Regions from separate parts of the Paenibacillus sp. lzh-N1 genome, predicted to be linked through region 1. Evidence: riboswitches for the same ligand, from Rfam matches in the RefSeq annotation. Region 1 holds a riboswitch; each other region holds the start of a gene.
What was found. A riboswitch is a leader RNA that binds a small molecule or an ion and turns the genes downstream of it on or off. The one in region 1 is predicted to bind glycine.
Positions count from the first base shown of each region.

Region 1 (3,122 bases):
CGCCACATGCGCTAGTAATGCTAGAATGGCACCGATAATCCCAGCCGAGAAATTATTGACCAGCATTTCAAAACCTGATTTGACTTTGCCCTCAATGGCCTTATCGAACTTCTTCAATATCCATGCAGCCAGCGGACCAGCTACCATCGCGCCCAGGAACATCGGGATATCGGCCCCCACAATGACCCCCATCGTCATAATGGCACCGATCACACCTCCACGCTGTCCGTGAATCATCGTGCCTCCCGTGTAACCGATCAGCAGCGGCAGCAAATAATTTTTCATCGGATCAACCAGTTGTGCAAAACCCTCATTCGGGAACCACCCGGTCGGAATAAAAAGGGCCGTAATTAATCCCCATGCGATAAAGGCTCCCATATTAGGCATAACCATACCGCTGAGAAAACGGCCAAAACGCTGTACGGCGACACGAGCGCCACCGTTTGAACTGGACTTTGTGTCCACAGTGCTCATATTCATATCCTCCTTGTGAGTAAATAGCATCACTACCTTTTCTTAAAATTCATACTAAATGACAGCGCTATCTTCATCAACGAAATGAAAACGTACTTTCGTCATGAACGTTGATGACAACATTTAAATTTAAAGTAACGACAAGGCATTATACCTGCATAATTCTTCTTAATATGGCCGATAACAATAGAAATTAGTCGAAAAAACACTGTTGTAAATCTGTGCAATTGTATAAAGAGGCTCTCTTCTAAGCCTGCGCAAGCAACGTAAATACGCCTTCTAAAAGACAACAAAAAAATAGCCGCTATGTCAGGTCATAGCGACTATTTTATACAAAAACTGAGCGGACTACGATGCTCTTATTTAATTCAATATCCATATAAAAAATCAGAATAAAGCGCTATTATTTCATGCTGTATTGCTCATTATTGCTCATCCGAAATCAACTGCTCGTACTGCTCCGCAGACAGCAACTTGCCCAGAGCTTCCTCGACACCATTGCTCATCTCTACTTCGATCATCCAACCCTCTTCATAGGGTGATTCATTCACCAGCTCAGGTGTACTTTCCAGAGCTTCATTTACTTTCAAAACGGTTCCCGTCACCGGAGCAAAAAGATCGGATACGGTCTTCACCGATTCAATTGTACCAATCTCCGTCCCCTGTCCAATCGTTGTTCCCGCCCCAGGTAATTCCACAAAAACAATATCACCCAATTGATGCTGTGCAAAGTCTGTAATGCCGATCCGCAACGTCCCATCCACTGTGCGCTGAACCCACTCATGTTCGTCTGTATACCAAAGTTGCTGTTTCACTTCACTCATCCTGCTTCGCCTCACTTCCACATGAATAAAATGCTTTTGATCACCTGTATTAGACAAGTTAAGATTATGACAACAAGAACATCCATGTCAATAATACTAACAAAAATACTCCATACCAACTCATATAGCGCAGTCTATAAAAAAATGATAACTTGTAACAAACGCTTACATATCCTTATTTATACAATAAATGTTTTTCATATTGTTTTATATGACATTTTTATTGACATTTTGAATGGATTTGCGTATTAATGGGTTATAGTAATTGCTTTTGAAAATACCTCGACAACTGCAAACGCGGATGAACGCGGAGGGAGAGACTACCAAAAATATTCGCATCGCTGTTGTCGTTTGTGAGACAGTTGGGCACGCGAATCGGATCAAGTTGTTATCTGCAAAACCGGGTAACATACCGTTGATCCAAAAGGTAGCGCCGAAGGAGTAAACTTGCATTGCAGGTGAATCTCTCAGGCAAAAGGACCTCTGCCGGACGCATCTCTGGAGAGCATCCGTGAAAAGAGCGGATCACCCAAGGGGAAACCTGGTTCACACCGGGGTAACTTTCTGGTATCAAGGACAGAGCTGAAAGAAGAGTATGGACTGCCGTCTATACGTTTCTTTTAGCCTGTCTTTTTTGTTTAGCCGATTACACTGGATAGGAGTGAAAAAATGTCTAATTTGCGAAGAACACCATTATATTCGTCCTACGGGACGCAGCCCGGGGTTCGTTGTATTGACTTTGGCGGGTGGGAACTCCCCGTTCAGTTTAGCGGCATTCAAAAGGAGCATGAGGCCGTCCGACAACGTGCAGGTTTATTCGATGTATCGCATATGGGCGAGTTCTTGGTTGAAGGCAAAGAAGCTGAGGCTTTTTTGCAACAGGTAACCACAAATGATGTCAGCCAGTTGGAACCGGGCCAAGCACAATATTCACTCCTGTGTTACCCCGATGGAGGCGCAGTCGATGACTTGCTTGTATATTGCAAAGGACCAGAGCGCTACATGCTCGTTGTGAATGCCTCCAACATCGACAAAGATTGGGATTGGCTCATACGCCACGTACCAGCATCGGTTCATCTGGAGAATGTGTCTGATGCGATAGCATTGCTGGCATTACAAGGACCGGAAGCAGCACGTATTACCGCAGCCGTGACAGATACAGATATTACGAATCTGGCATCTTTCCGATTCCATGAGAACGTGCAATTGTTCGGAGCAAAAGCACTTGTCTCGCGAACTGGATATACCGGCGAAGACGGTTTTGAATTTTATATCCCTGCTGAGGAAGCACCCGCCGTGTGGGATGGTTTGCTTCGTTGCGGTGAATCGTATGGACTGATTCCCGCTGGACTTGGTGCTCGCGATACGCTGCGCTTCGAGGCACGGCTACCGTTGTACGGACAGGAGTTATCTGCCACAATTTCACCGCTTGAGGCTGGGTTAGGTTTCTTCGTCAAGCTGAATAAAGGAGATTTTATCGGCAGGGAAGCACTGCAACGTCAAAAAGAACAAGGAATTCCTCGCAAGTTAATCGGGCTGGAAATGATTGACCGCGGTATCCCGCGCGCTCATTATCCGGTGTTCGCTGAAGGTCAACACATCGGTGAGGTCACAACGGGTACTCAATCGCCCACCTTGAAGCGTAATCTGGGGCTGGCCCTGGTGGACAGTCGTTTTAGCACCCTATCGACACCGCTGGAGGTCGAAATTCGTGGTAAACGCCTGCGTGCGGAAGTGGTCCCAGCCCCCTTTTATAAACGGCTACGCCGATCTTAATCCTCTTCATTCTAAAAAAGCGATCATGTCAGATATAAAATTCTGGAT
Region 1 covers NZ_CP025696.1:3,207,109-3,210,230, reverse strand. The annotation lists gene C0638_RS14625 (PTS mannitol transporter subunit IIBC) at 1-474, opposite strand, end outside; gene gcvH (glycine cleavage system protein GcvH) at 900-1,298, opposite strand; glycine riboswitch at 1,692-1,791, shown strand; glycine riboswitch at 1,792-1,888, shown strand; gene gcvT (glycine cleavage system aminomethyltransferase GcvT) at 1,968-3,074, shown strand.

Region 2 (3,122 bases), 170 kb from region 1:
TTCTCAACCAAAACATACAATTCCCCTTCAAAAAAACATGGGTATGGATTACTTAACATCCATCAAGTAATAAAGAAGTACGGTGGTTATTTAAATACAACAATTACGGATTCAAATTTTCAAATTACGATTATGATTCCATGTAATAACCCTTAGATTTGTAAACATTATGAATTAATGGCTATTCAGAATAAATAAAATGTCGGTAAATACCAGTCTTATAACAATTAAAAGGGAGTGTCCTCAAGCCTGTGATGGCTGAGAGCACTCCCTTTTATTATTTATGAATTGATCGTTTGTCCTTTTTCTTCTACTTGGATAGCCGCCCCTACATTGGCACCTGCAAGAATGCCCTTTTTCTTATTAGGATACAAAGAGTTCATATAGGTGCGAGTTTCGGCAACGACAATTCCCGACAAGCCGAGCAATGCAATCAGGTTCGGAAAAGCCATCATTGCGTTAAAAATATCTGCCAGCAGCCAGATGGCATCGAGCTTGATGAACGCGCCTCCGGCAACCAGTATGATGAACAGATAACGGTATGGTTTAATCCACTTGACCCCAAGCAAATATTCAACACAGCGTTCCCCGTAGTAGTTCCAGCCAAGTATCGTTGTGAACGCAAATAAAATAAGGCTAATCGTCACGAGCTCTGCTCCAGCCGGAAAGGCACTGGAAAACGCATGTTGAGTCATCAGACCTCCATCATCATTTCCACTCCATATTCCCGTAACCAGCAATGTAAATCCTGTCAAATTACAAATAATCATCGTATCGATAAAAACGCCCGTCATGGATATTAGTCCTTGTTCTGCGGGCCATTTCGTCTTAGCTGCTGCTGCTGCGATTGGCGCACTTCCCAAACCAGCTTCATTTGCAAAGATCCCTCTGGCAACTCCGCTTCGCATTGCCAGCATAATCGTGGCTCCGGCAAAACCACCCGTCGCAGATGTTGTCGAGAAAGCCCCTTGTAATACTAGCGCGATCGCATGAGGAAGCTCTCCTGCAAACTTAATGAGTACGATTAAACAAACCACGATATAGAGCCCCGACATGAATGGAACAATCTTTGTGGATACCTTGGCGATACTTTTGAGTCCTCCAATCGTAACAACAGCCGTCAACACGGAAATAATGATTGCTGTAACTACTGTTGGCACGCCAAAGCTACTCTCCGTAGAAGAAACGATAGCCTTTACTTGCGGAAAAGTACCGATTCCAAATAGTGCTACAAGAATACCAGAAAAGGCAAACAACATCGCCAGCGGCTTGAAACGGCGGCCAAGCCCGTTTTCAATATAATACATCGGTCCACCCGAAAATTGTCCGTTCCGGTCTTTAACACGGTATTTAACGGATAATAACCCTTCCGCATATTTGGTTGCCATCCCGAAAAAAGCTGCAACCAGCATCCAGAATAATGAACCGGGCCCACCCAGTTTGATCGCTGTTGCGACACCGACGATACTTCCCGTACCTACAGTAGCTGCGAGTGCCGTACTCAATGCTCCAAAGCTACTGACATCCCCGCTGCCTTCGTCCGGCGCTTTACCAATTAGCTTGAGCGCTAAGGGCAATCGAATAATCTGAAGCATCTTCAGACGGATCGTTAGCCACAACCCAGTGCCCATGACGAGAATTAGAAGCGGCGCTCCCCACATCCAACTGTCAATTGTTTCTAATAAATGTACCAAATTCATTTCAACCCGCTCCTCCAGCATATTAAAAAACAAAAAAGAGTCAAATCCGTTGATTCGACTCCTGGAGAGGTTAAAGGCACGAAAAATAAACCAATTTGTACAGGATTTTATCTCTAAAAAGCCTAGAGTATTCCCTGTCACAGGTTATTCGCGTCTCTGTCCTTTTGCCTGAGAGTTTAAGCAGATGATAATCTGCGGTGCACCTTCGGCGCCCAATTAAGGGTCTCTCCAGAGTTCTGTCCGTTTACGGTCCCTGCTTGTTGCTGTAAATCAGCTTAAGCACCTGAGAGTTTTGCCCCTTCGGTCGGAACTTTCGTTCCATCTCCCGCAAACATCAACCAGACATATGAAATTTTTATTTATTATACAGAAAACTTTCAGCGTATTACAAGTGAAAAATTTGTGAAGCCCTCTGACAAATCAATAGGGTGTCTATACAAAAAGCGGGTACAGCAGATTGCATCCTAATTTTCTCTGCTGTACCCGCCAAAACGATATAGAATTACAATTCTTCGCCATTGGTTGCTATCACATTTTTATACCAGTTAAATGAGTCCTTTTTGGAGCGTTGGAGCGTTCCGTTACCGTCATCATCCAAATCAACGTAAATAAATCCGTAGCGCTTGGACATTTCGGAAGTAGACATGCTCACAAGGTCGATAGGACCCCAGCTGGTGTAACCAATCAGATCAACACCGTCAGCAATGGCTTCCTTCATTTGGGCAATATGCTGACGCAAGTAATCAATGCGATACGTGTCATGCACAGAGCCGTCCTCTTCTACCTTATCGTACGCACCCAGGCCATTTTCCACGATGAACAGCGGCTTTTGGTAACGGTCATAAAACGTATTTAGTGTAACACGCAGGCCGATCGGATCAATCTGCCATCCCCAATCGGAGGACTGCAAATACGGATTTTTCACACCGCCAATCAGGTTCCCTGCTGCCTTTTCTCCTTCTGGACCTGCCGATACGGTCAAGGTCATGTAGTAGCTAAATGAGATAAAATCAACCGTATTATTTTTCAAAATTTCAGCATCGCCGGGTTCTGTCTGGATCACAATATTATTTTCTTCAAAATAGCGGTTCATATAGTTGGGATACTCCCCACGAGCATGCACATCCGTAAAGAACAGATTCATTTGATTTTCATGCTGTGCTTTCAGAATATCCTCTGGGTTACACGTATGCGGGTAGCTTTCAATGCGAGCCAGCATACAGCCGATCTGAGCACCCGGAATGATCTCATGTCCCCGTTTGGTCGCCAGTGCACTTGCTACAAATTGATGGTGCAATGCTTGATATATCGCTTGTTGCTTGTTTTCTACACGGTCAATAACCACACCGCCGCCAGTAAACGGACTCATAGTCATGACATTGATTTCGTTAAAGGTCAGCCAGTATTTTACTTTATCCTTAT
Region 2 covers NZ_CP025696.1:3,038,739-3,041,860, reverse strand. The annotation lists gene C0638_RS25700 (sensor histidine kinase) at 1-156, shown strand, start outside; gene C0638_RS13855 (alanine/glycine:cation symporter family protein) at 282-1,700, opposite strand; glycine riboswitch at 1,847-1,942, opposite strand; glycine riboswitch at 1,954-2,038, opposite strand; gene C0638_RS13850 (glycoside hydrolase family 1 protein) at 2,203-3,122, opposite strand, start outside.
Region 2: it holds a riboswitch for glycine, as region 1 does, so the genes downstream of both, C0638_RS13855 (alanine/glycine:cation symporter family protein) here and gcvT (glycine cleavage system aminomethyltransferase GcvT) in region 1, are expected to answer to the same signal.

Region 3 (3,122 bases), 1.9 Mb from region 1:
ATGGCTGAACCAATCTCAGCCTGACAGCCTCCCTCCGCGCCGGAAATGAAGGAATTGTTGGCGATGACGTAGCCAATGGCTCCGGCTGCGAACAAGCCGTGCACCATATGCTCATCATCCCAGCCGAACCGCTCCTGCGCACTAATGAACACACCGGGGATGACTCCGCATGAACCTGCAGTGGGCGTGGCGACAATGCGCCCCATGGACGCATTAACCTCCGACACGGAGAGCGCATAAGCCATGGCGAGCGCGGAGGCATCGCCGGAGCAGGTTTCCCCTGTCCGCAGATATTCGGCTAAGCGCTTGCCGTCGCCGCCCGTTAATCCACTGCGGGATACGGTGTCTTGCGTCTGACCACGATGAACAGCCTCTTTCATGACTTCATAATAATCAGACATTTGGCGGAAAATTTCTTCTTCCGTTGTATTCGTCTCTTGTACCTGCTCTTGAATCATCAGGCGGCCAATCGTGGTGGATTCCTCAGCGCATATAGCGCTGATTTCATGCAGATGGCTAAATCGCATCAGATTCAGCTCCTTTTTTCAAATTAATCATTTTAATTTCGTACATATGTGGTAAGGATTGTAGTTTTGCGATTAATTCAGCTGTAGGAGGACTGTCCGTTTCGATAGCTGTAAGTGCTTCTCCATCCCGACCTTTGCGATCCACGTGCATATAGGCAATGTTAATGTCAGCAGCGCCGAGCGCTGAAGTCACCGCACCTAATGTACCGGGCTTATCCGAGTGAAGAAGCACCAACGTAGACAGCTCTCCGGTCAGGTTGACTCGGAATTCGTTGAGCTGCTGGACATGGATGCTGCCACCGCCGATGGAGGAACCCAGCAGTGTACGCTGATCCTCACCCTTCCACAGCTCAAAACGGACGGTGTTCGGATGGGGGGCGGGTAGTCCGCTGACGGCAAATTCCACCATCATCCCGGCCTGCTCCGCCCATTGCTCGGCATCTGGAATTCGGTGGTCGTCTGTATCGTAATTGAGCAGTCCTGCGATGAGCGCCAGGTCTGTACCGTGTCCTTTGTATGTGTCGGCGAAGGAGCCGTACAGTGTCATGCGGGCACGGTCAGGCTGCGTCCCGAGCCAGTGACGGGCAACGCGTGCAAGCCGCACCGCGCCTGCAGTGTGTGAACTGGAAGGTCCGGTCATGGCCGGACCGATAATGGAAAATACATCTTTGAAACGCATGGTGTGGCCCCCTATATGTTCTAGTACCATAGTATATGGTATTTCCGCGTTTTTGCGCGGCTATGACGGTTCCTAATGCTGACGTACAATGTGAGCGCAAAAAAGGACAGGATAAGGAAGTTTCCCTTATCTCTGTCCTCGTTACCTGAGAGTTTCGTACGGTGTCCTTACCGCCTTACCCCTTGGGTGGCTTGCGCTCTCTCCAGAGTTGCGTCAGATGACGATACATGGACCTGAGAGATTATCCGCCAGCCGGGTGTTGGCGTCTTGCTCCTTCGGTGCCGCCAGCGTGTAAGCCCCTGGACAGACTCTCCCGTCATCTTCATTCGCGTATACCGTTCTACATATCTTTCTTAGCGTAATGTATGCTGTGCTCGGTGTCAATCGCAGGGTTCAATTTTTACATAAACAAGCGAGTTTCCGATAAATAAGAATAAAATTTACATAATTATGGATGAAATCAGGAAGGAATTAGAAGATTGATAGCTAATCTGATAGAGGACAATTACATTTATGAAATTATAGGAGGGATATTGACGTATGGTAAAAGGCTTGCGGTTCACAGGTTCACGCTTGAAAGGGGTGCTGCATCTGGCAGCGATCGTATCGCTGCTGATCGGGATCTTCGTTCCATTCGGTCAGGTCAAAGCGGAGGGAGCACTGACAGTAGCCGAGGCACTCCAGCGCCAAGGCAGTGGAGGCACAGTGACGGTGGAAGGTTACATCGTCGGACATGCTACCGGATCGAAAACGGCTAATTTTTCTTCTCCGTTTGCGAATGATTTTAACGTACTGATTGCCGACCAGGCCAATGAACGAAGCACGTCTAATCTATTGGATGTACAGCTGACATCAGCGTACAGAGGGCAATTTGGGCTAACAGGCCATCCTGAGCTGATTGGCAGCAAAATCCGTGTGACGGGTACACTTGGCGCCTACAATAATTTTGGTGGAGTGAAAAGTCCAAGCACTGTTGAACTGGTGAACGGAAGCGAGCCGGGGGAACCAGGTGAACCTGGCGAACCTGAACCTGGAAATCCGGGTCAACCCGGTACTACACTGCCGGATGGCAAAGGCAAAAAGGTGCTGTTCGATAATACGCACGCACAGACGGCTGGGGCAGCAGATTGGGTCATTGAAGGCGCCTTCTCCGACTTTGCCAATGGACTGCGTAATGTAGGTTTTACAGTGGACCAACTGAACCGTCCCATTCCTTTTACTTATGGAGAACAGGCCATAACCTATGATAAGCTGCGCCAATATGATGTGTTCATCATCGGTGAAGCGAATGTTGCCTTTAAGGCATCCGAGCAGGCTGCCCTGCTGCAATATGTGAATAACGGGGGAAGTGTTTTCTTCATCTCCGACCACTATAATGCGGACCGTAACAAAAACCGTTGGGATTCCTCTGAGGTTATGAATGGCTACCGTCGTGGAGCCTATACTAATCCGGCCAAAGGGATGACTACAGAAGAAGCAGCATCACCGGCGATGCAGGGGTTAACTAGCTCCGATTGGCTGGCGACCAACTTTGGTGTTCGTTTCCGTTACAATGCACTTGGCGACGTGAATGCTACGGACATTGTAGCCGCAGATCAATCCTTCGGCATTACCAAGGGTGTACGCTCGATTGCCATACATGCGGGATCTACGCTGGCTATTATTGATCCTACCAAAGCCAAAGGAATTGCCTATATCCCTACAGGTACGAAAAAATGGGGCAATGCTGTAGACCAAGGTGTCTATAACGGTGGAGGCCGTGCGGAAGGGCCTTATGCTGCGATCTCCAAGGTAGGTCAAGGCAAGGCAGCATTTATCGGTGATTCTTCCCCTGTAGAAGATGCTACACCGAAATATGCGCGTGAAGAAAACGGACAGTCGAAAAAGACATATGATGGTTTCAAGGAAGTGGACGA
Region 3 covers NZ_CP025696.1:1,271,427-1,274,548, reverse strand. The annotation lists gene sdaAA (L-serine ammonia-lyase, iron-sulfur-dependent, subunit alpha) at 1-527, opposite strand, end outside; gene sdaAB (L-serine ammonia-lyase, iron-sulfur-dependent subunit beta) at 517-1,206, opposite strand; glycine riboswitch at 1,418-1,532, opposite strand; gene C0638_RS05760 (DUF6359 domain-containing protein) at 1,747-3,122, shown strand, end outside.
Region 3: it holds a riboswitch for glycine, as region 1 does, so the genes downstream of both, sdaAB (L-serine ammonia-lyase, iron-sulfur-dependent subunit beta) here and gcvT (glycine cleavage system aminomethyltransferase GcvT) in region 1, are expected to answer to the same signal.